2 regions of the Bacillus paramobilis genome follow, and region 2 is predicted to be linked to the other one. Evidence: riboswitches for the same ligand, from Rfam matches in the RefSeq annotation. Region 2 holds a riboswitch; the other holds the start of a gene.

Region 1 (11,968 bases), 1.8 Mb from region 2:
GCGCTTATTAACAGCGCTCAGTAAAAATAATTACATGGAAGGATTTATTCAACTCCGTTCGGATCATAAGAATACTGCTGCTTATTCTCAATCCGCTCAATCACATCTTGCAATTCATCTGGCTTCAGAAATTCAATTGGAGAGAAGCCTTTCTCAAACGTAAGTGTATCAGCTTCAATCATTAATACGTATCGGTCATTTACCTTTGCGATATGTATTTGATCCCCGAAATCAGCAAGCAGGGCCTTTACAGAGATATGGTCTGCTTTTAGCTTTAATTCCACTTCAGGAGCGTGCTCGACGATTTGAGCGGTAGCTTCCATTACTTCTTCAGTTGAAAATTGTTCCATAATTTCGCGTTTCGGACTGGCAGCCCATACTTCCATTGCTTGGTCGAATTGTTCGCGTTCTTCCGTACCTTCTTCAAATACATCTTCAATTTGGTCGTATACCATGTCCATTACTTGTGTTTTCATAATTTCAGGCATAGAGCGTTCGTACTCGACGAATTTTAAGAAGTCTTCAAAGTAACGGGCGTGTGATGCTTGGTGAATTTTTAATTCGCCCACTTCGACCATACCTTCTTCAGGCATGTACGGATATTGGATAGATTTCATGTTTTTTGTTGTGATGGCCATTTCAACGTTACGGATTAGTGTAGATTCATCTGAAATTGAAGCAACTTTCGGTTCGAAGTCACATTTCATAACGAAAACGAATGGATCATCAAAGTATTTGCGCAGTTTTGCTTGCGCAATTAAAAATACACCACCGCGTACAGCACTTGTGTCAAGATATGTATAAACGAGTGGTTCGCTCATATCTTTGAAGTTTTCCTTAGTTTCTGCGAAGCGAATGCGATTAAATAGGTTGTAATGAGGGTTTGAATCAAGTTCGTGCCCTTCTTCTACAATGAAGCGACCGATCTTTGTCGGAGCTTGTTCTGTTTTCGCATGACGTTCTACTTTTCGCTTTGAAATTTTTAATAATTCACCATTCAAAAATTCTTTTAAGGAGCTATCTTCATACTCTTCAGCGTCTAATGTTTGAAAATGTTTGTAGCGTTTATCAACAGCTTCACCTTTTCCTTCTACTTGTACAACATAAAAGGAAAGATAATTTATTTCGAAATCCATATTTATCACCTTGTTTCATTTCATTAACTCTTATCAGTATAGAGATGGAAAAAACTTTCGTCAATTTATATAAGGAAGGGGGGCCCCTTCCTTTATATATTTTTTATTTTCGAAATTAAAATCCGTCTTCTAATGCTGAAAATGGAATGTTTAGTCTATTTTCTATTGTACGTAAACGTTGGTTTAAGCGGTTTAATCTACGTGTATGACGCTCAACCGTGTTTTCTAATTGACGTACTCTTTGCTCAAGCTCATTTACTCGTCTTTCTAGTTGACGGTTTCCAGCACCAGGAAAAGAGATTGGAAGTTGGAATTGTCGAGTTTGATCATATGGATTAACTTGATCTGTTGGATCTATATATTGTTGGTATTGTGCTTGTAAATCATATTGAGGTTGATAAACATTTTGGTTATATGGATCGTATGGATTGTAGGGGTACATAAAAACATCCTCCATTTCTTTAAAATAGGTTAATTCACCATAATGTATGTGTAAAAGCGGAGTGTGGCACGGCAAATACCTATTTATGTTCACAGGATGTTTCTTTATAAATAAGAATATGGAGTTTTTACATTTGTATTCTGTTCGTTTTATGGTATATACTGGATAATGGGGAGAGGTTACGTAAAGGTTACAATTCTATCAAACTCAAACTTTTATGTAAATATGTATAGACATTTGGAAAAGAAAAGAGTAATTTATATAGAGTAAAAAATAACTTGTAACATTTTATAAATATATTGTAAAATGATTGTAACAAAACATACATAAAAATGAAATAATACATAAAAGTAATATTGGGAAAAAGGGGAGAGTCTATTGTTCCGTAAAGTAAAGGGTATATTAGTTGGGGTGTTATGTGTAGCTGTAGTGAGTGGCTGTGGTACAAAAGTCAGTGATGTTGCATTAGTAAGTGATATTGGTGGCCACACGGTAGAGGCTAAAGCAGAAGTACAGGATTCTATTAGTTTAGTAGATGGTCGCACAGGTACGGAAGTGAAAAAGCTAGATTTATCGAGTCTAGGCTATTTTGAAGACGAAGCGAAATTTAAAAAATCGGTAACGAAGGTTGCTAGCGAGGTTGGGAAAAGCGTTGACAAAAAGATGGTTCCTTCACGCGTAGCACCTGATGGAAGTTGGCAAGAAGGAAAACCTGCTTATGAGTTAATGGAAAAAGAATTAGTAGATAAATTATTAAACGTTGGTATGTGGGATTCTTCATATCAATTACCTATTGTTGAGAAAAAGCCTACTGCAACATTAAGTGATGCGCAAGGAAGTGGCACGGTAATTGGTAGATACGAAACGAATTTAGGTGGCTCAGCAGGTGGCCGTATTGAGAATATTCGTTTGTCAGCAGCGAGCATAAATGGAGTTGTATTAGCGAAAGGAGACCGTTTCTCTTTCAATGCATTAATAGGTGATACAACGCCAGATAAAGGATACCAATTAGGAAAAGAAATTGTAGATGGTAAATTAGTAGATGGCTACGGCGGTGGTGTTTGTCAAACATCATCAACTTTATACAATGCAGCAGATCAAGCTGGTTTGAAGATGGTAGAGAGAACAACGCATTCTAAAACGGTAGGATACGTTCCACAAGGAAGAGACGCTACAATTGCATATCCATACTTAGACTTAGTGTTTGAAAACACGAATGATGCACCTGTGAAACTTTATATGGGCATTCAGGGCGGAAAGTTAGTTGCTGAAGTACATAAAATGAGATAAGAATAATTAATCTATAAAAAAGCCATTATTTCTATTCTTAATAGAAATAATGGCTTTTTTTGTGCAATTTATCCAGTGTAAATTATATTCCTTAAGACTGGCTGAATGTGAGGAATAAGCTATTCGAAAAAGTATTGAATTTAATTCTTAGTTTTCCTATTGACATTATATATAATTAACTGTATTCTTCATATTAACAACTAAATAAATGGAAATATTTATTAGTTTTCTTATCAAGAGAGATGGAGGGACTGGCCCGATGAAATCTCAGCAACAGGCTACAAAAGTACTGTGCTAATTCCAGCAAACGTATAATGCGTTTGGAAGATGAGGGGAAATGGATTAACATTCAACTCTTCTTATATATGTAAGAAGAGTTTTTTGTTTAGAGAGGGGGGATAGAGTGAAGTTTGATGTAACGTATTTTTTAGAAAGTTTTCCGCAATTATTTAAGTATGTATACATAACTTTAGGGATTACTTTAGTTTCAATGATTATTTCTTTTGTTATAGGGATTGGCTTGGCGATTGTAACGAAGAACAAAACAAAATTTTTATATCCTATTGTAAGGGTGTATATTTCTTTCTTTAGAGGAACGCCGCTATTAGTTCAATTGTTTGTGTTGTATTTCGGATTACCACAAATCTTTCCGACATTTACAGTGCTTACAGCTATGCAAGCAACTTTAATTGGCCTAAGTTTAAATAATGCTGCTTATTTATCAGAAATTATTCGAGGTTCATTAAATGCTGTGGAATCGGGGCAAATGGATGCTTGTTTATCAGTTGGAATGACAAAGGCGCAAGCGATGCGACAAATTATTTTCCCGCAAGCTATTCGTGTAGCGGTACCGTCACTTGGAAATAATTTTGTCGGATTGTTAAAAGAATCTTCGTTATCTTTTGCTCTTGGGGTGGCTGAAATTTTAGCGCAAGCGAAAATGCTAGCGGCACAATCGTATCGTTATATGGAAAGTTATTTAGCGGTAGCAATAGTATATTGGATTATTACAATCGTAATTAGTTGGGGACAGAAAAAGTTAGAAAAGAAACTTGATGCACCGTATTTGTAACAGGAATGAGGTGATATGTGTGATTGAGATAAGTGATTTGTATAAATCTTACAAAAGTAATGAAGTATTAAAAGGAATCTCACTTACTGTAAATAAAGGAGAAGTGGTAGTCATTATTGGACCTTCTGGTTCAGGTAAATCGACATTATTAAGATGTTTAAATTTATTAGAACAACCAGAGGATGGAAGTATTAGAATTGAAGATTTAGAGATTCATGCGAAAAAACTTTATAAAAAAGAAATAATACAATTACGTCAAAAAACGGCTATGGTTTTTCAAAACTATAATTTATTTAAAAATAAAACAGCATTACAAAATATTACAACAGCATTAACGGTTGTACAGAAAAAAAGTGAAGAAGAGGCAAAGAGAATAGCGAGAGAAATATTAAAACAAGTAGGCTTAGCTGATAAAGAAAGTTTTTATCCAACAATGTTATCGGGAGGGCAACAGCAAAGGATAGGGATTGCTAGGGCAATGGCTTTAAATCCCGCGGTTTTATTGTTTGATGAACCGACTTCTGCACTTGACCCAGAATTGGTGAATGAGGTATTGCAAGTTATTAAAGACTTGGCAAGACAGCATATAACGATGGTTGTTGTTACACATGAAATGAATTTTGCAAAAGACGTGGCAGATCGCGTTATTTTTATGGCTGATGGAATTATTATAGAGCAGGGGACGCCGAAAGAGATTTTCCGAAACCCGCAAAATGAACGTACGAAAAAGTTTTTACGGCAATTAAATGCTTCTGAAGAAGGCAATCATTTCGTTATTTAGGAGGAAGAGCTATGAAAAAATCATCATTATTATTAACACTAGCATTAACAGTATCAGTTGGAGTTTTGTCTGCTTGTGGTTCGGATACAGCAAGTAAAAAGACAGATGAAAAAGTAGTGAAAGTTGGGACTTCTGCAGGGCGTAGTCCATTTATATTTAAAGAAGGCGAGAACGTAAAAGGTTTTGATGCTGAAATTATTGAAGCGGCTGCTAAAAAAGCTGGGTATAAAGTAGAATGGAATGTTTCTGATTTTGAGGGGTTATTCGGTTTATTAGATTCAGGTCGTATTGATACAATTGCAAATGAACTATCAGTCTCTCCGGAAAGGAAAAAGAAATATGATTTTTCAATTCCATACGTGTACTCAGGCTCTGTTTTTGCGGTGAAGAAGGATAACCATACAATCAAATCGTTAGAAGATCTAAAAGGTAAGACTGTAGGTGTTGGACTTGGTACAGCAGGAGAGCAGGAGTTAAAAGCACTAAATAAAAATAATGCTTTTACAATTAAGACATTCTCAGAAGATCCGACAGCCGAATTGAATGAAGTAGGACTTGGACGTGTCGATGCTTATTATAATGATAAAGTTCAAGTAGAAACGACAATTACAAAAGCAAAACTAGATAATGTTAAAGTCGGATTTGGTCCACTTGAATGGGGAGAGATTGCATTTCCATTTGCTAAAAAGAGCGAAAAGTTGGAAAATATAAATAAAGCGTTAAAAGAGTTAGAGCAAGATGGCACATTAAGTGAGATATCGAAAAAATGGCTAAAAGTTGATGCTACGAAAAAACAAAATTAAGGTGTATTCGTTGAATGGGGCTATCACCTATCAATTAATATAAAAAAATAAAGGGAACTAGAGAGGGAGTTATTCATGGTACAAATTCATCCGAAAACACGTATTGGTCATGTTGAATTTAAAGTGCAAGATTTAGAGCGCCAAATTGCTTTTTATGAGAATGTAGTAGGCTTAGAAGTAATTAAACAGGAGGCGAATAAAGCATATTTATCAGGAAAAGGTGGAAAGAGCACGTTACTTGTTCTTGAAAAGTTAGAGGACGGGATTCTGCAAGAGCCGCGTACGACTGGCATATATCATGTAGCCTTTTTAGTTCCGACTCGTGAAGCATTTGCATCGGCATTATTTGGGGTGATTCGTAATAAGAATGTAATTGATAGTCCAGCTGAACAAGAAGGGCGTTATACATATTCTAATGAAATTTTACCAATTTCAAGGTTTAATAGTGCAAGTGATCATACGTATAGCGAAGCGTTTTATTTACAAGATTTAGAGGGGAATGGTATTGAAATTTATGCAGACCGTCCGCGTGATCAATGGGGAGAAGGACCAGGAGGAAGTACGCCGCTAGATTTAAAAGAACTGGCAACACTCGTTGATTATGAGGCTGATGGATTACCTACTGATACTGTCGTTGGGCACGTACATTTACGAATAGCTGATGTAGAGAAGTCACATGAGTTTTATGTAGAGACAGTAGGGTTTGAAGTGCAACAACGCGAAGACGACTGCTTATTCATTTCTGCAGGAGGGTATCATCACCATATAGGTGCAAATACGTGGAACGGAGTACATAATCCACATCCACCAGCACATGCAACTGGACTTAAAGTGTATACAATTGTATTACCGTATAAAGAAGCGTTAGATGAAGTGAAAGAAAGATTAATAGAAAAACAACATAAAGTAAACGAAAGTACAAACGGATTTACAGTAGTAGATCCTAGTGGTATTACAGTAGGTTTTATAATTTAATAGATTAGAACTAAAATGTTATGATTTATTTCCCGTGAAACGTAAAAATTTTAAAGATAGGTAACATAATGTGATTGAAGAATAAATACCCAAGAAAGTAGTATGAAATTACATACTACTTTCTTGGGTTAAAGAGCACTTTATATATTTTTAGCGTAAAGATAGAGAAGGATATAAAAAATTAGTTATTATTGAGAAATTTGCTTTATTTTATTATTACGTAAATAACCTACAAACCATGAAATGATAACGAATAGAATTGGTATTAGTGTAATAATAATCATGATAATACCGTCTATAAATTGCCATGATAAAATAGGGGTATTGTTTAATTGGTAAGAGATATTTTTTATAAATTGTATAGAAAGGGGTAAAGTAATAAAAAAGAAGAAGTATAGAGCCCAACAAATACCAATTATATAAAATACGCTATACCATTTAATAACATTTCGCTCATGAGGGCTAATATTTTCTAGTTCATTATCATTTTCAATATTTTTTTGCTTTTTAAAGAAGGACCTTAAATATAAATTTGTATTTTCTAGTAAATTGTTACATTTAAAAATTGTAACGAAAACATAATAAATATCAGTTTTCATAAAGAACATGAATTGAAAAACTAAAGAAATCAAAAGAGATATGTTGAGCATTTTAATAAATGAAATAATTGTTGCATGAATAGGAATAATATCAAGTTGATTTAGAAATTGCACCCAAATGCCAATTCCTAATAGTGCTCCATCCCAAGCCATTCCAGCTAAATAAGCCCGAAATCTTTTTTGCGGTGGGATTAATACAATATTAGACATATCTGTTTCAGCAACCATAAAGACTAAACGATGGCTTAATCCAATGCGACTTCCTATTTTTAAAGAACGTGCAGATATAAGGTGTGCGAGCTCATGAAAAAAAATAAGTATCCAAATAGAGAAGGTAATAATCCCTAAAGACATAACATGTGAATTTACAATGAAAAAATCATATGGTTTAGGGAAAAATTCTGTATGAGTAATAGTAAGAATTAGACCAGAAAAAAAGACGGAAAAATATAAAATATAAGCGAAGCGGTTGAATAGAATATCTCCCGTTTTCTCTGGAATCCACGAAAAATGATCTGCTTTATGTATAATTTTATTAATAATAACTCCATTTACTGTATAAACAAATTTATATTCATGAATGAGGTCTTGAGCGAAATCTATTATATCTATATGTTCGCCTGTATCTTTATAAATTATATCCTGAACCTCTTGGATGGTATAACCCTTGTCTAAAAGGTTGATAATTTCTATTCCGATATTTGGTAAAATTATAAAGTCACTTATATCAGTGCGACCAATAAGAGTTTCAGAGTCATTTTCAATTCTATGTTTAAGATTATGCATTTTTAGTTGGGAAGAAGGTGTTAGTTGCAAAGAGAAAACCTCCTGTTATTTTGAGTGAATTTTATGATAGTTTTCAAAAGTATTTTGTAGTGCATTAAACATAGGGTTTGTTTGCGCTTGGTGATTACAAGTTAAGCAATTGTCATTTTTAGTCCATTCGAAAGGTATAGATTTTTCGAACGTATGAAAATCTATATTGATCAATCGACCATTGGATTCTAGGTCTCCTATTTTTGTTATAAGCTTCATTAATTCAGTGCACATCATAGCGGTAATAATTTGAGGGTTTGAGAAAACTGTAGCAGTGGGAGATTTTTTTTCATTTTCTAGTATGCTTTGTATAAATAGAAGATAGTCTTCAGCAAGTTCCATACGGTGCAAGTGTAAGCAATCTAAGCAACCCGTTTCGTTTGGTATAATTGTATAAAACATTCCATATGTTAAATCTACTCCGCCACTAATAAACGGAATGTTTTTTTCTAAGCATACTGTATTTACCCAACGTTGAATTTTCATTTGAGGTTGATCAGCCGCAAGTATTACAATATCACTATTTGAAATTATTCTTTCCACATCTTCTTGAGATTTTATTTCTTTATTGATTGCTTCTGTTTTTATATTACTATTAAAATGCTTTATAAAACTTTGAGCTTCATGTATTTTTAATTTTCCGATACAATTTTCATGAAATAAAAATTGTCGATTGAGATTACTAAGTTCAACCGTATCGAAATCTATAAAGCGAATATTATGAATGCCCATCCCAGCTAAGTTTACTAGTATATGATTTCCAAAGCCACCCATCCCAATTATTGTTACTTGAGTTTCATTCAACTTTTTTTGAATAGCGCTCGGGCTAGTATGTATATCACAGAATAAAGAATAATAGTTAAGGTTAGCTTTGTATCGCTCTCGCTGTTCGTGTGAAAGTTCAGAATTTATTTCTAGTGAATTATTAATTAGAAATCCTAAATTATTTAACTCCTCTATTGCTTCAATAACTTCAGCAAGCTGTATTTTAGGATAGGTTTTTATTATTTCTTCGTATATTTCATTAATTGTTTTAGTACCATCCATAAGTTTTATTAAAGTTCGGATAGATTTATTTGTGTCATCAATTTCAACGGCGGTACCGAAGGAATCTCCTAATCTAATCGTTCCAGAATCAAATTCATAACAAGGGTGTATCTCTTTATACTTTGGCAAAAAAATCATATAAATCACTTCTTTCTAGTAGTTATTAAAACACAAGAATTGTCTGTAAAGACAATTCTTGTGTTTTGGTATTAAGTTAATCAGCAAGGTGGATAAGTAATATTAGTTGTACGTACTTTCTCAACTTTTTTAGCTTTAATCTTCATTTTAAATCCCCCTTTTTGTTAAATTTGATAGAATTTTACAAACTATCTAAGTTAAATATACAGTTCGAGAAAGAGTTGGTCAATATTTTTTTGAAAATTTAAATTTTTTATTTTATTTAAGGGTATTCTCTTTTTAATAAAGATAGATACGTATTTTATTTGCAAAATTGAAAGGGAAATGGTATTGGAATTTATGCAGACCGTCCGCGTGATCAATGGGGAGAAGGACCAGGAGGAAGTACGCCGCTAGATTTAAAAGAACTGGCAACGCTCGTTGATTATGAAGTTGATGGATTACCTGCTAATACTGTAGTTGGACACGTACATTTACGAATAGCTGATGTAGAGAAGTCACATGAGTTTTATGTAGAGACAGTAGGATTTGAAGTGCAACAACGCGAAGATGACTGCTTATTCATTTCTGCAGGAGGATATCATCACCATATCGGTGCAAATACGTGGAACGGAGTAAATAATCCACCCCCACTTGCACATGCAACTGGACTTAAAGTGTATACAATTGTATTACCGCATAAAGAAGCGTTAGATGAAGTGAAAGAAAGATTAATAGAAAAACAACATAAAGTAAATGAAAGTACAAACGGATTTACAGTAGTAGATCCTAGTGGTATTACAGTGCAGTTTGAAATAGAAACAGCATAAAAGAAGTCGGAAGGTATATAATCACTTTCCGACTTCTTTTTGATACGTAATCCAAGTAGCACAAGGGTTAAAAGGAAAGGATTTTATTATTTCCATTGCATATATACTCGTTGAATCGAATTCACCTTGAATGAAAGAATAGCCGTGTTTATTTGTATACATAGCTTGTTTGAAAATGAGTGGTTTCAGTAAGGATACATTTTCTGTAGTGTGAGTTCCACACCACCCTAGTTCTACTGTATTATCCTTTTCTGATGTATGGAGGAAAGAATACGCAATAACTTCATTCTCTTCATCTATCATTACAAAGCTCCCATCTAGTAACACATCATCAGTTAAGATCTGTTCTTTCCAAGTTTCGAGCGGGTATGAGGCAACCGGATTTGCTAAGTGAGTATCTTCATAATTCGTTTTTACTAAGTGAGCTAGTTTTTCAAAGAAGCTATTATTGGATAAGATGTTTGATAAGCTTTGTACATCATAATCTGAATGAAGCGTTGTCCCGATAGGTATGATTTTTTGTACGTCTAATATCGGCATATATGTTCTTCGGATTTCCGTAAAGTTATGTTCTTCATAAAAGGCTTTTAAATGAGCTGATGTTTCCCATATAGAGGTTTGTAATGGGAGTTTAAAGTTTTCTAGCTTTTGAATCTCGTTTAATAAAAACTGTTCTATGTGTAGCTCTGAATAGAAAGGGTTCGTATATATTCGAAAGTATGTGCAGTATGGATGGAAGTTACTGTTCCAGATGAAAAAGACGCCTACTACATCTTTTTTATAGTAGGCAATATACGCACATTTTGTTTTATTATCTCGTAATAAGTTAAATAGATACGATTCTTCATTGTATAAATCAATAAGTTGTTTTACTTTTAGCTCATTACTTCTACTATATTTCTCTATAACAAGAGTATGTGTATTGGGGGACTTCTTCATAGCTCAATCCAAAATCTTCTTACTACATTCCCATTTTCCTCAGTAAAATCATCATCACGAAGCCCACCGTTATGTAAAATTGTTTTTTCAGAACCTGTATTCACTTCGTCGCAAACGACAAGTACTTTCTCGATGTTTAATTCCTTCGTTTTTTCTAGCGATAATTCTAATAACTTCGTAGCATAACCTTTTCTTCTTTCGGAAGGGCGAATGCCATAACCGATATGACCGCCAGCGTTAAATAAATGTTCGGTTAAACTATGACGTATATTAACAGCTCCTACAATTCTATTATTATCTGTAACGAGCCAATAGGTAGAGTCTGGTACCCAAGATTCGGGCAGGTTTATTCCGTTATGCGCATCGTGAAGTTCTTGAATCATTGCCGTGAAATTAGAGGGATCTTTTGAGATAACCCACGGAATCATCGTTTCACCGCTATCTTTCCATTCTTTATAAAAATCTAAGTATTCTTCTTGTAAATCGGTAGTAGGTGTTAGTAAAGAGACGTTCATTGTTGGTAATCCCCTTTATTTATGTAGTATTTTTAAAAAATTATGATACGAAATGAAAGCGTTTTCTGAACTTTTTCAACCTCATTTTATGCAATCCATATCTCGTTTTTAAATGGAAAATAAAGTTTATGGTTTTTCTTATAAAAAGTAGGTTGAATTTGATTTATGTTAATATTAAAAATATTAACATAAATAACCTAAGATATTAAGTGTATTTTAATAAAATGCTTTTATATCAATAAGTGGATGTGTGTGATAATTTTTGTTTCATCTATCTATAATGAATGAAAGGGGGAAGTGCTCGTGAGTGTAAATGTTGATCTAATTATACGAATCGGTGTTGCGGGTTTGTTAGGAGCAATAATCGGTATTGAAAGGGAAATTCGATCAAAAGAGGCGGGATTAAAAACACATTTCCTAGTAGCGGTAGGAAGTGCTTTAATAATGGTCGTTTCAAAATATGCCTTTTCAGATATTATGAATGAGGAACATATGGCTCTTGATCCGAGCCGTATTGCAGCGCAAGTTGTTAGTGGTGTAGGGTTTTTAGGTGCAGGTACAATTATTATTCAAAAGCAGGCGGTGAAAGGATTAACGACAGCGGCG
Region 2 (11,968 bases):
TAAAATCACAGGCATGGCTCATGGCGTTTTATTTATTCTATTCATCTTTGCAGTAATTCAAGTAACAATCGTACACCGTAAATCAATTTTATGGGCACTTGGGGCATTTGTTTCATCAATTATCCCATTCGGTACGTTTGTACTAGATGCAAAATTAAAGAACGAACAACAATAGTAAAAAGGTAGTTAACGACTGTTAACTACCTTTTTTATTTACCCCGCATTAACGGGCAGTAAAACTCCCACTGATTAAAGTTTCACTTTACAAATTTGGAATTTCCCAATCAATTTCTCTCTCGCCCATATTTGCTAAAATCGTATTTACTTTAGAGTATGGCTTACTACCAAAGAAACCACGTCTTGCTGACAATGGGCTTGGATGTACAGATTCGATAATGTGGTGCTTCGTATTCGTAATTAACTTTTTCTTCGCCTGTGCATGACGTCCCCACAATATGAAAATAACCGGTTTTTCACGTTCATTTAATAGCTCAATTACGCGATCCGTGAAGTGCTCCCATCCTTTTCCTTTATGAGAATTTGCTTCACCTTGTCGAACTGTTAATACAGTATTTAATAGTAGCACTCCTTGCTCTGCCCATTTTACTAAATAACCATTATTCGGAATTTCATATCCATATTCATCTCGAAGCTCTTTATACATATTTAACAATGATGGTGGTGTTTTAATACCAGGTTGTACAGAAAAGCTTAAACCATGCGCTTGATTCGGTCCATGATATGGATCTTGTCCTAAAATAACGACCTTTGTATTTTCATAACTTGTATACTGAAGAGCATTAAATATATCTTCTACCTTCGGATAAACAACATGCGTACTGTACTCTTCTTTCAAAAAAACAGCTAACGTACGATAATATTCTTTCTCAAATTCTGACGCCAATAATGGTCCCCAATCATTCTTCAAAACATTTTCCATGACTTCACTTCCTGTCCAATTAATTCACCATATCCTGCTTTGTAAACACTACAAATGAAATAATAAGAGATACGACCGCCCAAACCGTTAAATTCATTAAAGAAAACCCCATCGATAAACCTTGTAATGCAGGCAATTTCCCTGATAAATAATCTGTTAACGATAAGTTCACACTAAAAATATATTTCGCACCTTCCCAAGATGTTGCGAATGAACTTAAAATGCCTCCTGCAATTAACGCGGCTAACATAACACCCATTCCAGCCGGCGTATTGCGAATTAAAACGGAAACCATAAATGATATAGTTCCGACAACGATAGCAACAAACCAAGCTAATCCATACGCCATCAAGATGTATTGCCACTGCGGAATAAGATGTACGAAGTTTGTATTTAGGTTCTCTTTATCAATAACAAACCCTGTTAAAACCGGTAAATTCCATCCCGAGTATCCAAATACAAGCCCGGATAATCCGTAAGCAAATACACCTACAAGAAGCAGTATGAGTGAAATGAAAAATAACATCGTCACGTACTTACTAAGGAGTATTTTCCAGCGCCGAATCGGCCGCGTGAGCAACATTTTCATCGTTCCATCACTTCTTTCTCCTGAAACAATGTCAATAGCGACAATCATGACAAGAAGCGGAATAAACAATGTAATTCCTTGCTCAATAAACGCCCTTACAAAAGTTGGTGCGCCCGGTGCCATCGGGTTAATATCATGATCTAAATAATATTGTTGCTGCTCCACTCTTACCTTCAGCCAATCCCGCCATTCTTCTGGTAGTCTAGAATTGTTCAAGCGGTTTTGAGAATCAACAATTTGTTGTTGCAGCGAAACTTTCCAATCCGTTGTACCTAGCCTTTTTTGTGTCGTTTCTACTTCACGATACTGCGCATACACAAAAAGCGGGATTAAAATTGCTAAAATAAGCATGACAACAAAAATACGTTTCTTACGATAAATTTTCTCCGATTCATTTAAAACTAGATTCGCAAATTCACGCATGCTGCTCACCCCTTGTGAGTTCAATAAATAAATCTTCTAGCGTAAATACAAGCTCTTTAACACTATGCACATCTATCCCGTTTTCTACAAAATATTTATTCCAATTACTTATAGATGTGATATCCATGCGGCATAATAATCGATGACCTTCTATACTTACTTCTCTTACTTCCTCAGCATCTTCTAGCATATCTTTCGCCTTAGAAATTGGTGTAACAATCCATTCTACACGATCACTTGCTGTTTTAATTAACTCTTCAACCTTGGCAACTGTTATCATTTTTCCTTTATGAATAATCGCAACCCGATCGCATATCATTTGTACTTCGCTTAGCAAGTGACTTGAAATAAACACACTCATATTTTCTTCTTTCACAAGCTTATGTATAAATTCCCTAAGTTCTCTAATTCCAGCTGGGTCTAAACCATTTGTTGGCTCATCTAAAATGAGCAATTTTGGATTTCCAAGAAGCGCTTGCGCAATGCCAAGGCGCTGTTTCATACCAAGTGAGTACGTTTTTACTTTATCGTGAATTCTTTCATCTAAATGAACCATTTGAGCAATTTCAATAATACGTTCATCTGATATATCACCTAGCATACGGGCAAATTGTTTTAAATTTTCCCATCCCGTTAAATATGTATACAGTTCTGGGTTTTCAACGATACTCCCAATTTGACGCATCGCTTCTCTGAAATTTTCCTTAATAGAATAACCACCGATAGAAATTGTACCTTCTGTTTCTTTAATCAACCCAACTAACATTCGAATGGTAGTTGTTTTTCCGGCGCCATTCGGTCCTAGGAAGCCAAACACTTCTCCTTGTTTTACATCGAAGGAAATATTCTCTACAATAGTCTTCTTTCCAATTACCTTCTTCACGTCTCGTACAGAAAGTATCGTCGTCATTTTACCCCTCCTTGTTCTAGTTTTAATTTACTCGCAACATTTTGAACTAATCGGTCTGCCATATATGTATACCCTACTTCATTCGGATGGAAATGATCGGAGTATAATAAATCTTTCCCGCGGTTTTGGAATAAATCAAATGTCGGTGTAATATAAACATTTTTATCATTTAGCGCTAATTTTTCTAAAGATGCATTCCAGTCTACAACAATATTTGAAGACCCTTTTAAATCTTCCACATCTTCAAAAGGATTGTATAAACCAAGCCAAAAAATAGGGCTATCTGTATTTAACTTACGAATTCCCTCTATAATTTTCTTCGCTTCATTCTGGAATGTTTCTGTATCAGGACGGTATGTTTCCAAATCTATTTTTCCGAGCGATTCCCAACCTGGAAATAAATCATTTCCTCCTATCGTTAAAACGATTACATCTGCTTGCTTAATTGAATATTGAGCGCCACTACTCTCCATTTGTTTTAATAAGTCAGGCATTTTTGCACCACTAACAGCTAAGTTAGTTAAAGCAACCTTTTGCTTATAATCTTTTTGTAAATCTTCTTTCATCCGTCCAATATAGCCAATTCCTTCTTTATCACCAACACCGCGTGTTAATGAATCACCTAGACTAACGATTTGTAACGTTCCCGTTTTCTTTTTCTCTTTTGCCACTACATCGGTCTTTTTAATTAAATTTGAAGCTTTCGGATTTAACACATCATTTACACCTGAAACAAAGCCATATGCAAATAAACAGAAAGATGCAATTGTAATGAGTAGAATTACTTTTACTACTTTTGATCTCATATCAAAACCCCTTTTAGCCCTCATAGATTGTCCATAATTATACCAAACGCAATTTTGAAAAGCGATTTTCACACCTTATCTATTATGTTGTTTCCCTATGTACTAATTCTGACAATAACTCTACGTGCTTTACATCTATTTTCTCATCATTAATCTTTTCATATAATAATTCAAATGCCTTCACACCAACATTTTTACTACAATATGAAATCGTCGTAATGCCTAAAATATCTGCCACATCTTGATCATCACAACCGATAATCGTAATATCTTCTGGAATACGAATGCCTTGTTTTTTCGCTTCCGTTACCATTCCAGCTGCAATATGGTTGCAAGATACAAGAAATGCTGTTGGTTTTACTGACATATGGGCCCATTCCCTAATCACATTACGCCCATCTTCCACTGTAAAACAGCCTTTAAACTTCCAGGCCTCTATCGGTGTTACAGCAATCTGTTGAAGCGAATCCTCATATGCTTGTTTTCTTCTCTGACTATTAATGCTATTACTTCTCCCAATGCAATATCCAATATTTGTATGTCCGACATCTATTAAGCTCTTCATCCCGCGCGAAAAGACTTTATAGTAATCAATATGCACACTCGAAATGGAATTCGAGTCTATTTCTTCACACATAACAATTGGACCAAATTTCGTATATTCTTCAAGCTTTTCCTTACTATTCGCTCGAGAACATATAATAACCCCATCAAGCTTTTTCATTTTTAACATATTCAAAATTTCTAGTTCTCTTTCCTCACTATAATTCGTCTGACAAAGCATCATATTATAATTATTCTTTGCTGTTTCCTTTGATATTCCCTCGATAATAGCACTATAATATTGATCATTTACGTGCGGTAATAACACGCCAATGACATTCGTTTTTCCTTTCACTAAATGAATTGCATTCACATTTTGCGTATAATTTAACTCTTCTATAATTGCTAAAATTTCTTTTCGTTTCTGTTCATTCACATATGGATGATTATTCAGTACACGTGAAACAGTTGAAACAGATACCCCAGCAAGTTCAGCAATCTTTCTTATATTCGTCATCTCATTTTCCCCTTCTCTGCAAAAATTCTCCCTTGACCTGGTAAGCTTTCCACAATATATCCTTTCCTAGCAAATACATTTTGAAAGGATATACAACTATGCTTCGATTCAAATTAGAATATATATTTTTCATTGGCGGTCTACTCACTCTCGCCATCGGTATTAATATGATGACAACAATTACTTCCTTTGGACTTAGCCCTTATGATTCCTTCTTTATTGCACTATATCAAAATTTCGGGATAAGTATCGGTTTTTGGATTTTCATGATTAATTTTGCTTTTACTCTTATCGTACTCTTTTGGAATAAAAAACAAATTACGATCGGTACAATTGTAACGATGGTTCTTATTTCTCTTTTTGTTGATTGGATTGGTTCCATTACAACTATTATGGACGCTATCCGTTCTCTTCCAAAATATATAACACTTATTTGTGGAAATCTATTCGTTGGAGCTGGGATTGGTCTTTACGTCTCTACCAACCTTTGCGCAGCACCTCAGGAAGCTTTCGTTTTAACGGTTGCTGAGAAAAAGAAGTGGACATTTAGAAGAACAGAAATTTCGTTAGCGTTTTTATTTTTAACATTAAGCTTCCTATTAAATGGACCTATCTATTTTGGAACAATCATCTTATCTTTTACAACAGGCTGGATTATCCAAGCATTTATTCAAGTTGGTACGCAGATTTTAAATAGAAAAAAACCTATTAAGCAGGCCGCTTAATAGGTTTTTTATTAGAGGAGATGCTACTTTGCATCTCCTTCAATTCGGTAATTTGCTTTCAAACAATCTATTTCTTCATACCCTTGCAACGTATGTAGAATATAATCATAATCAGCAAGAGATGCACGATGCGTTACAATTACAATTTCAGCTTTTCCTTTCTCTTCAAGTGGCATTTGAATAATCTTTTCAAAGCTAACACCACGCTCAGAGAACAATGAAGTAATTTTTGCAAATACACCAATTTCATCTTTTACATGAAGTCTTAAAAATTTCTTCACAACAATTTCGTCTGGCTCTTTTAATACCTTTTTATACTGCGGGGATACCGCACTATTTCCGTTTACACCTAATCGAATATTTTGCATGACAGCTACTAAATCTGAAACGACAGCTGTCGCTGTTGGTAAACTTCCTGCACCTGGTCCATAAAACATCGTTTCTCCAACCGCTTCACCGTACACATATACAGCGTTATATTCGTTTTGTACGGCCGCAAGGGGATGTGTATTTGGAAGTAACGTTGGTTCAACTGTAACTTCTAATTTTTCACCATCTCGCTTCGCAAGACCAATTAATTTAATCGTGTAGCCTAAACTTTTACTGTATTCAATATCTTCTTCTGTAATAGAAGTAATTCCTTTTACTTTCACATCTCCAAGCTCTACATTTGTAGAGAAACCAAGGGTAGCCAAAATCGTCATTTTTCTTGCTGCATCTAAACCTTCCACATCTGATGTTGGATCTGCTTCTGCAAATCCAAGTTGTTGGGCTTCTTTTAACACGTCGTTATATGCTCTCCCTTCATCTGACATTTTCGTCAAAATAAAATTTGTCGTTCCATTTACAATTCCCATTACTTTCGTAATAAGATCTGAAGAAAGTCCTTCTACGATACTTCGTAAAATCGGGATCCCTCCGGCTACACTTGCTTCATAAAACAGGTCTGCTTTATTATCTTTTGCTACTGCCAAGAGTTCCGCCCCATGTAACGCCATTAAATCTTTATTGGCAGTTACAACATGCTTCCCACTTTGTAAAGCTTGCAAAATATATGCTTTTGCATCATCAATGCCACCCATCACTTCGATGACAACGTCAATATTTGGATTATCTAAAATTTCATTTGCATCTTGTGTTAATAGAGTAGAAGGTACCTCTACTTCTCTCTCTTTTTCAATATTTTGTACTAGTACTTTCGTTACTTTCACAGGACAACCTACTTGGTGTATGAGTCGCTCTTGATGATCTGTAATAATACGAACTACACCGCTACCAACTGTCCCAAGACCTAATAAGCCAACTTGAATTTCCTTCATAATACTGTCCACCCCTTAAAAATTGTGTTTAGATGAAATTATATGAGTAAAAAATCTGAAAAACAATGTTTTTTGAACATTCGGAAAAATATAAGTTAATCTTTACAAAGAAAACGTTGCCACGTGTTACACAATCTTTTTTTATAATACATAAGGGGTTTCTTGATACACGTAATAATTCAGCCAATTAGAGAATAATAGATTCCCATGACTTCTCCACCTTACAAGCGGTTTCTCATTTGGGTTATTATGCTTAAAATAATTTTTCGGCACATCAATATTTAACCCTTTGTCGCGGTCTCGTTCGTATTCTTCTTTTAACGTATCACAACTATATTCACTATGCCCGAGCGCAAACACTTGCCTTCCTTCTTGCCCAATAACAAGGTGAACACCCGCTTCCTCAGAGTTTGCTAATAATGTTAATTCTTTCACCTCTCTAATATCACTCTCTCTTACTTCTGTATGACGAGAATGCGGGGCAAAGAACAATTCATCAAACCCTTGTAATAATTTCACATGTTGCTCACGGACTTCATGTTCAAATACACCGAACATTTTTTCCTTAAGCGGATACTTTGGAACGCCATAATGATGATACAAACCAGCCTGTGCCCCCCAGCAAATATGAAGCGTAGATGTTACATTCTTTTTTGAATACTCCATAATATGTTTAAGCTCTTCCCAATAATCTACCTCTTCAAAAGAAAGAGTTTCAACTGGTGCTCCTGTAATAATAAGTCCATCAAATTTCTCATTCTCAATATCACGGAATGTTTTATAGAAACTCGTTAAATGGTCCTGTGCTACATTACGGGACAAATGTGATTCCATGTGAAGTAAATGAACATCTAATTGCAACGGTGTGTTGCCAATTAAACGAAGTAATTGCGCCTCTGTTTCTTGCTTTGTAGGCATTAAATTTAATATAGCAATTTTCAATGCCCGGATATCTTGTGTTTCTGCTCGCTCCTTCGTCATTACAAAAATATTTTCCTTCTGCAACACTTTGCGAGCCGGTAAATCTTTATCAATTATGATTGGCATGTTCTTTGCCTCCGACTAGCGCTGCTTCTAAATCTGCAATAATATCAGAAACATCTTCTATACCGACTGATAAACGAATTAAATCTGATGTAACGCCAGCTAAACGCTGATCTTCTGCACTTAATTGTCTATGCGTTGTGCTAGCAGGATGTATAACGCAAGTTCGTGCATCAGCTACATGCGTTACGAGAGTTGCTAGTTTTACATTTGCGATAAATTCTTTCGCTGCTTCTAGTCCTCCCTTAATGCCGAATGTTAAAACACCACTAGCACCTTTTTTCAAATACTTTTGTGCTAACGAGTAATTTTCATTGCTATCTAATCCCGGATAATTCACCCATTCAATACGTTCATGGTTAGCAAGCCACTTAGCAACTGCGAGGGCATTTTCACTATGACGCTCCATTCGTAAATGCAACGTTTCTAAGCCGATATTGCTAATATACGCATTGAATGGGCTCATACAGTTTCCGTAGTCTCTTAATAATTGAACACGCGCCTTCACAATATAAGCTGCTGCACCAAAATTTTGAACGTAACTTACGCCGTGATAACTTGGATCCGGTTCAACAAGTTCAGGATATTTCCCATTTGTCCAATCGAAGTTCCCTCCATCAATGACAATGCCGCCTAAAGAGCTTGCATGACCATCGATATATTTCGTCGTAGAATGAACGATAATATTTGCCCCGTGCTCGAATGCTTGGCATAAATAAGGAGTTGCTAATGTATTATCCACGATAAAAGGTACTTCTAACTCTTTCGCTGCATCTGAAAACTCTTTGAAATTTAAAACGTTCATTGCTGGATTTCCTAACGATTCTGCATAAACAAGTTTCGTCTTATCATTAGCAAGGGCCACAATTTCATCAGCAGTTAAATTCGGATTAAAGAACGTAACATCAATACCAAGCTTACGCAAACTCACTCCAAATAAATTAAACGTCCCGCCATAAACTGTGGAAGAACAAAGCAAGTGGTCTCCACTACTACAAATATTTAAAACAGCAAGCATAATAGCAGCCTGGCCAGAAGCCGTTGCAACAGCTCCTACACCACCCTCTAAATCCGCTAGCTTTTGCTCAAATGCAGCTAAAGTAGGATTTCCAATACGCGTGTATATATATCCTTCTGCCTCTAAGTTAAATAAGGCCGCTAAATCATCCGAAGTATCGTATTTATACGTTGTACTTTGATAAAGCGGTAAAACACGCGGTTCACCATTCTTTGGCGTATAGCCACCTTGCACACAAATTGTTCCTTTTCCCCATGATTCTCCCATCTCTCATTCTCCTTTCTTCTTATACAAAATAAAAAAACTGCTCCTTTCCTGAAAACAAGAAAGGAGCAGTTTGAAAACACGCTCTAAAGGCTCTTTCTTATCTTTCAGGATTATTACCTGCAGGATTTGGCACAATTCCGTTATACGGCTGTTGCCAAGGTTTCATCGGGCCTGTCCCTCCACCTTTTCTTGATAAGACTATGCAATTACCGTTGATTTTATAGCAATAATTTCCTAATGTCAATCAGTTTTTCTGAATGTTCTAAATTAACTACAAAGAATTTGACATGCATAACAAAAGAAATATATTCCATATCCATTTGAAAAAGACCTTTTAAAACCCACGATTACTATATAAAATTAAATACGTGGTTTAACCGTATAGATTTCAAATTCTCACGATACCTCAATATATTGAATAAACCAACCCCTCAAAAAGATACTATACATATTCATTTCACAGTAGCATATTTAATTCTTTCGACATTAACACTTACATAACGGAGGTATAACATGACAAACACAAAGGACATGCACTATATACTCGTCCTATACGGCATTCTTTTAGGCTCTATAGTAGGAGCAACAGTCTGGCTATTTTTAGTTACAATAAATATCGGCATTCACTTTATTTGGGGATACTTACCTACAATCTTCTCTTCTCCCCCGTATTACACTATTTGTGTAACAACTATCGGTGGTATTCTCGTTGGTTTAACCCAAAAATACTTCGGCACATATCCACGTCTTATGCCGGAAGTAATGGGTGAATATAAAAAAACAGGTAGAATTGAATACCGTTTTGTACATAAAGCTACTTTAACTGCAATTATCGTTTTAATATTTGGTGCTAGCTTAGGTCCCGAAGCAGCACTTGTTGGAATTATCGGTGGACTTTGTACATGGGTAGGGGATCGCTTTACATTCGCCTTAAAAGGAATGAATGAACTAACAGAGATTGGAATTGGCGCTACTTTAAGTGTAATTTTTAACGCGCCGCTATTCGGTTATTTAGCTCCAAATGAAAATGAGGGTGACCAAATTAACGAATTTTCCAAAGGAAAAAAAGCAATTGTATATTTAGCTACTACTTTCGCTGGTTTTTCCATTTATTTATTACTTAGTAAATTCGATAATCGCGGATCCTTTATCGTTGATTTCGGAAAAGGTTCTCTTTCTCTTAATGAATGGATTGCCTTTCTCCCACTTGCCAGTATTGGTGCTATAGTTGGATTCTTTTATTTCAAATTAGAGTTCACATTAGAGAAATTAATCCATCCCTTAAAAGAATACAAACTATCACTTGGTATTATCGGTGGTATTTTATTAGGAATTACAGGAACTTTCCTCCCGTACACGTTATTTTCAGGAGAACACCAATTAAAAGATTTAGTCGTGGAATGGACCCACTTATCCTTCTGGGTATTACTTCTTTCAGGAGTTTTAAAATTATGTATTACTGCCGTTTGTTTAAATACAGGTTGGCGCGGTGGACACATTTTCCCAATTATATTTGCTGGATCTAGTATCGGATATGCTATAGCGTCCATTATCCCTATAGATCCAATTGCTTCGGTAGCCATCGTCACAACAGCAATTTCAAGCTATGCATTAAGAAAACCAATTGCAATAACATTACTATTACTCATGTTTTTCCCGCTCAATTTACTATTACCGATGCTTGGAGCGGCAGCGATTGGTAATGCATTTCCACTTCCTAAAAATAACGAAGCTACAAGCTAATAAAAATAGGCAGTAGGGACAAAACTTCCACTGCCTATTTTTATTACACACGTTGCTTCAATAGTGCGTATAAATCTTCAAAATTTCCCACTTCATATGTCGGCACAATCCCGCTATCATTTAATTTCTTTTCTGGATTAAACCAACAAGTATCAATTCCGGCTACATATCCACCTTTCATATCAGCACTTAACGAATCTCCAATAATGAGCCCTTCTTCAGGAGCAAAATTAGGAATTCGTTCGAAAACATAATCAAAATACTCTTTCATCGGCTTTTGGAATCCTGTATCTTCTGAAACAAAAATATCTTGAAACAAGGCGTGTAATCCTGCATTACGTAAACGTTTATCTTGCGTCTTAGAAATACCGTTTGTCACTATATATAAATCATACTCACTGTGAATTCGATTTATAAATTCAAACGCACCTTGCATAAGTTGGTCTCCTTCTTCTAAGTAGCTACGATAATTATTTTCGAATAATATCCCATCTACTTCTTCCCCGTATTCTTTAAACAAAATTGAAAACCGTGTATTTACGACTTCATCACGGTTTATTTTACCTTCTTCAAAAGCATCCCAAAGACTTTTATTAATTTTTTTATACCGCCCTTGCACCTCACTAGTTAGAGGGATACCGTTCTCTTCAAACAGCATACGTAATGCCATTTTCTCCGCCTTCTGAAAATCTAACAATGTATCATCTACATCAAATAGCAGTGTTTTATATTTTTTCATAAACCCCTCACACTCTCTTTTCTACAAAAATAAATTTACATAAATCGTATCATTCTTTCTTGTAAAAATAATAGGAGATATCTCATACTAAACAGGAGGTGAAAATATGAAAGTCAGCAAAAATAGCGAAGAAATCTCTCATTACGTGCAAACTTACAACTTCCATACTCTTTTTTCTTTTGATGTCTTACCATATGCTGAACTACATTCCTTTCAAAAGAAAGAAAGGATATGTAATGAAGGCGTTGATGTTCCTTATCTTTATTACTTAATTTCCGGGAAAGCGAAAATATATATGAGTCACAAAAATGGGAGGATTTCCTTAATTAACTTTATTAAAGCACCTTCGTTCATTGGGGAATTAGGGTTAATCGGCGTAGAATCC

Evidence for each region. A riboswitch is a leader RNA that binds a small molecule or an ion and turns the genes downstream of it on or off. The one in region 2 is predicted to bind S-adenosylmethionine.
Region 1: it holds a riboswitch for S-adenosylmethionine, as region 2 does, so the genes downstream of both, AABL52_RS09975 (amino acid ABC transporter permease) here and AABL52_RS00505 (bifunctional O-acetylhomoserine aminocarboxypropyltransferase/cysteine synthase) in region 2, are expected to answer to the same signal.

Annotation. Positions count from the first base shown of each region.
Region 1 is NZ_CP151108.1:1,929,809-1,941,776, forward strand. Features, by position in the region: gene AABL52_RS09960 (DUF3900 domain-containing protein) at 45-1,136, opposite strand; gene AABL52_RS09965 (hypothetical protein) at 1,252-1,593, opposite strand; gene AABL52_RS09970 (VanW family protein) at 1,957-2,868, shown strand; SAM riboswitch class I at 3,096-3,202, shown strand; gene AABL52_RS09975 (amino acid ABC transporter permease) at 3,272-3,940, shown strand; gene AABL52_RS09980 (amino acid ABC transporter ATP-binding protein) at 3,960-4,721, shown strand; gene AABL52_RS09985 (amino acid ABC transporter substrate-binding protein) at 4,733-5,524, shown strand; gene AABL52_RS09990 (VOC family protein) at 5,600-6,499, shown strand; gene AABL52_RS09995 (PqqD family protein) at 6,688-7,914, opposite strand; gene AABL52_RS10000 (ThiF family adenylyltransferase) at 7,930-9,099, opposite strand; partial or broken gene AABL52_RS10005 (VOC family protein) at 9,399-9,908, shown strand; gene AABL52_RS10010 (GNAT family acetyltransferase) at 9,930-10,847, opposite strand; gene AABL52_RS10015 (GNAT family N-acetyltransferase) at 10,844-11,362, opposite strand; gene AABL52_RS10020 (MgtC/SapB family protein) at 11,666-11,968, shown strand, end outside.
Region 2 is NZ_CP151108.1:105,689-117,656, reverse strand. Features, by position in the region: gene AABL52_RS00550 (DUF3817 domain-containing protein) at 1-175, shown strand, start outside; gene AABL52_RS00545 (uracil-DNA glycosylase) at 263-940, opposite strand; gene AABL52_RS00540 (ABC transporter permease subunit) at 960-1,952, opposite strand; gene AABL52_RS00535 (ABC transporter ATP-binding protein) at 1,945-2,862, opposite strand; gene AABL52_RS00530 (GDSL-type esterase/lipase family protein) at 2,859-3,740, opposite strand; gene AABL52_RS00525 (LacI family DNA-binding transcriptional regulator) at 3,751-4,728, opposite strand; gene AABL52_RS00520 (YczE/YyaS/YitT family protein) at 4,827-5,453, shown strand; gene AABL52_RS00515 (homoserine dehydrogenase) at 5,477-6,772, opposite strand; gene metA (homoserine O-acetyltransferase MetA) at 6,914-7,819, opposite strand; gene AABL52_RS00505 (bifunctional O-acetylhomoserine aminocarboxypropyltransferase/cysteine synthase) at 7,803-9,101, opposite strand; SAM riboswitch class I at 9,196-9,300, opposite strand; gene AABL52_RS00500 (chloride channel protein) at 9,615-10,844, shown strand; gene AABL52_RS00495 (YjjG family noncanonical pyrimidine nucleotidase) at 10,888-11,583, opposite strand; gene AABL52_RS00490 (transcriptional regulator YeiL) at 11,690-11,968, shown strand, end outside.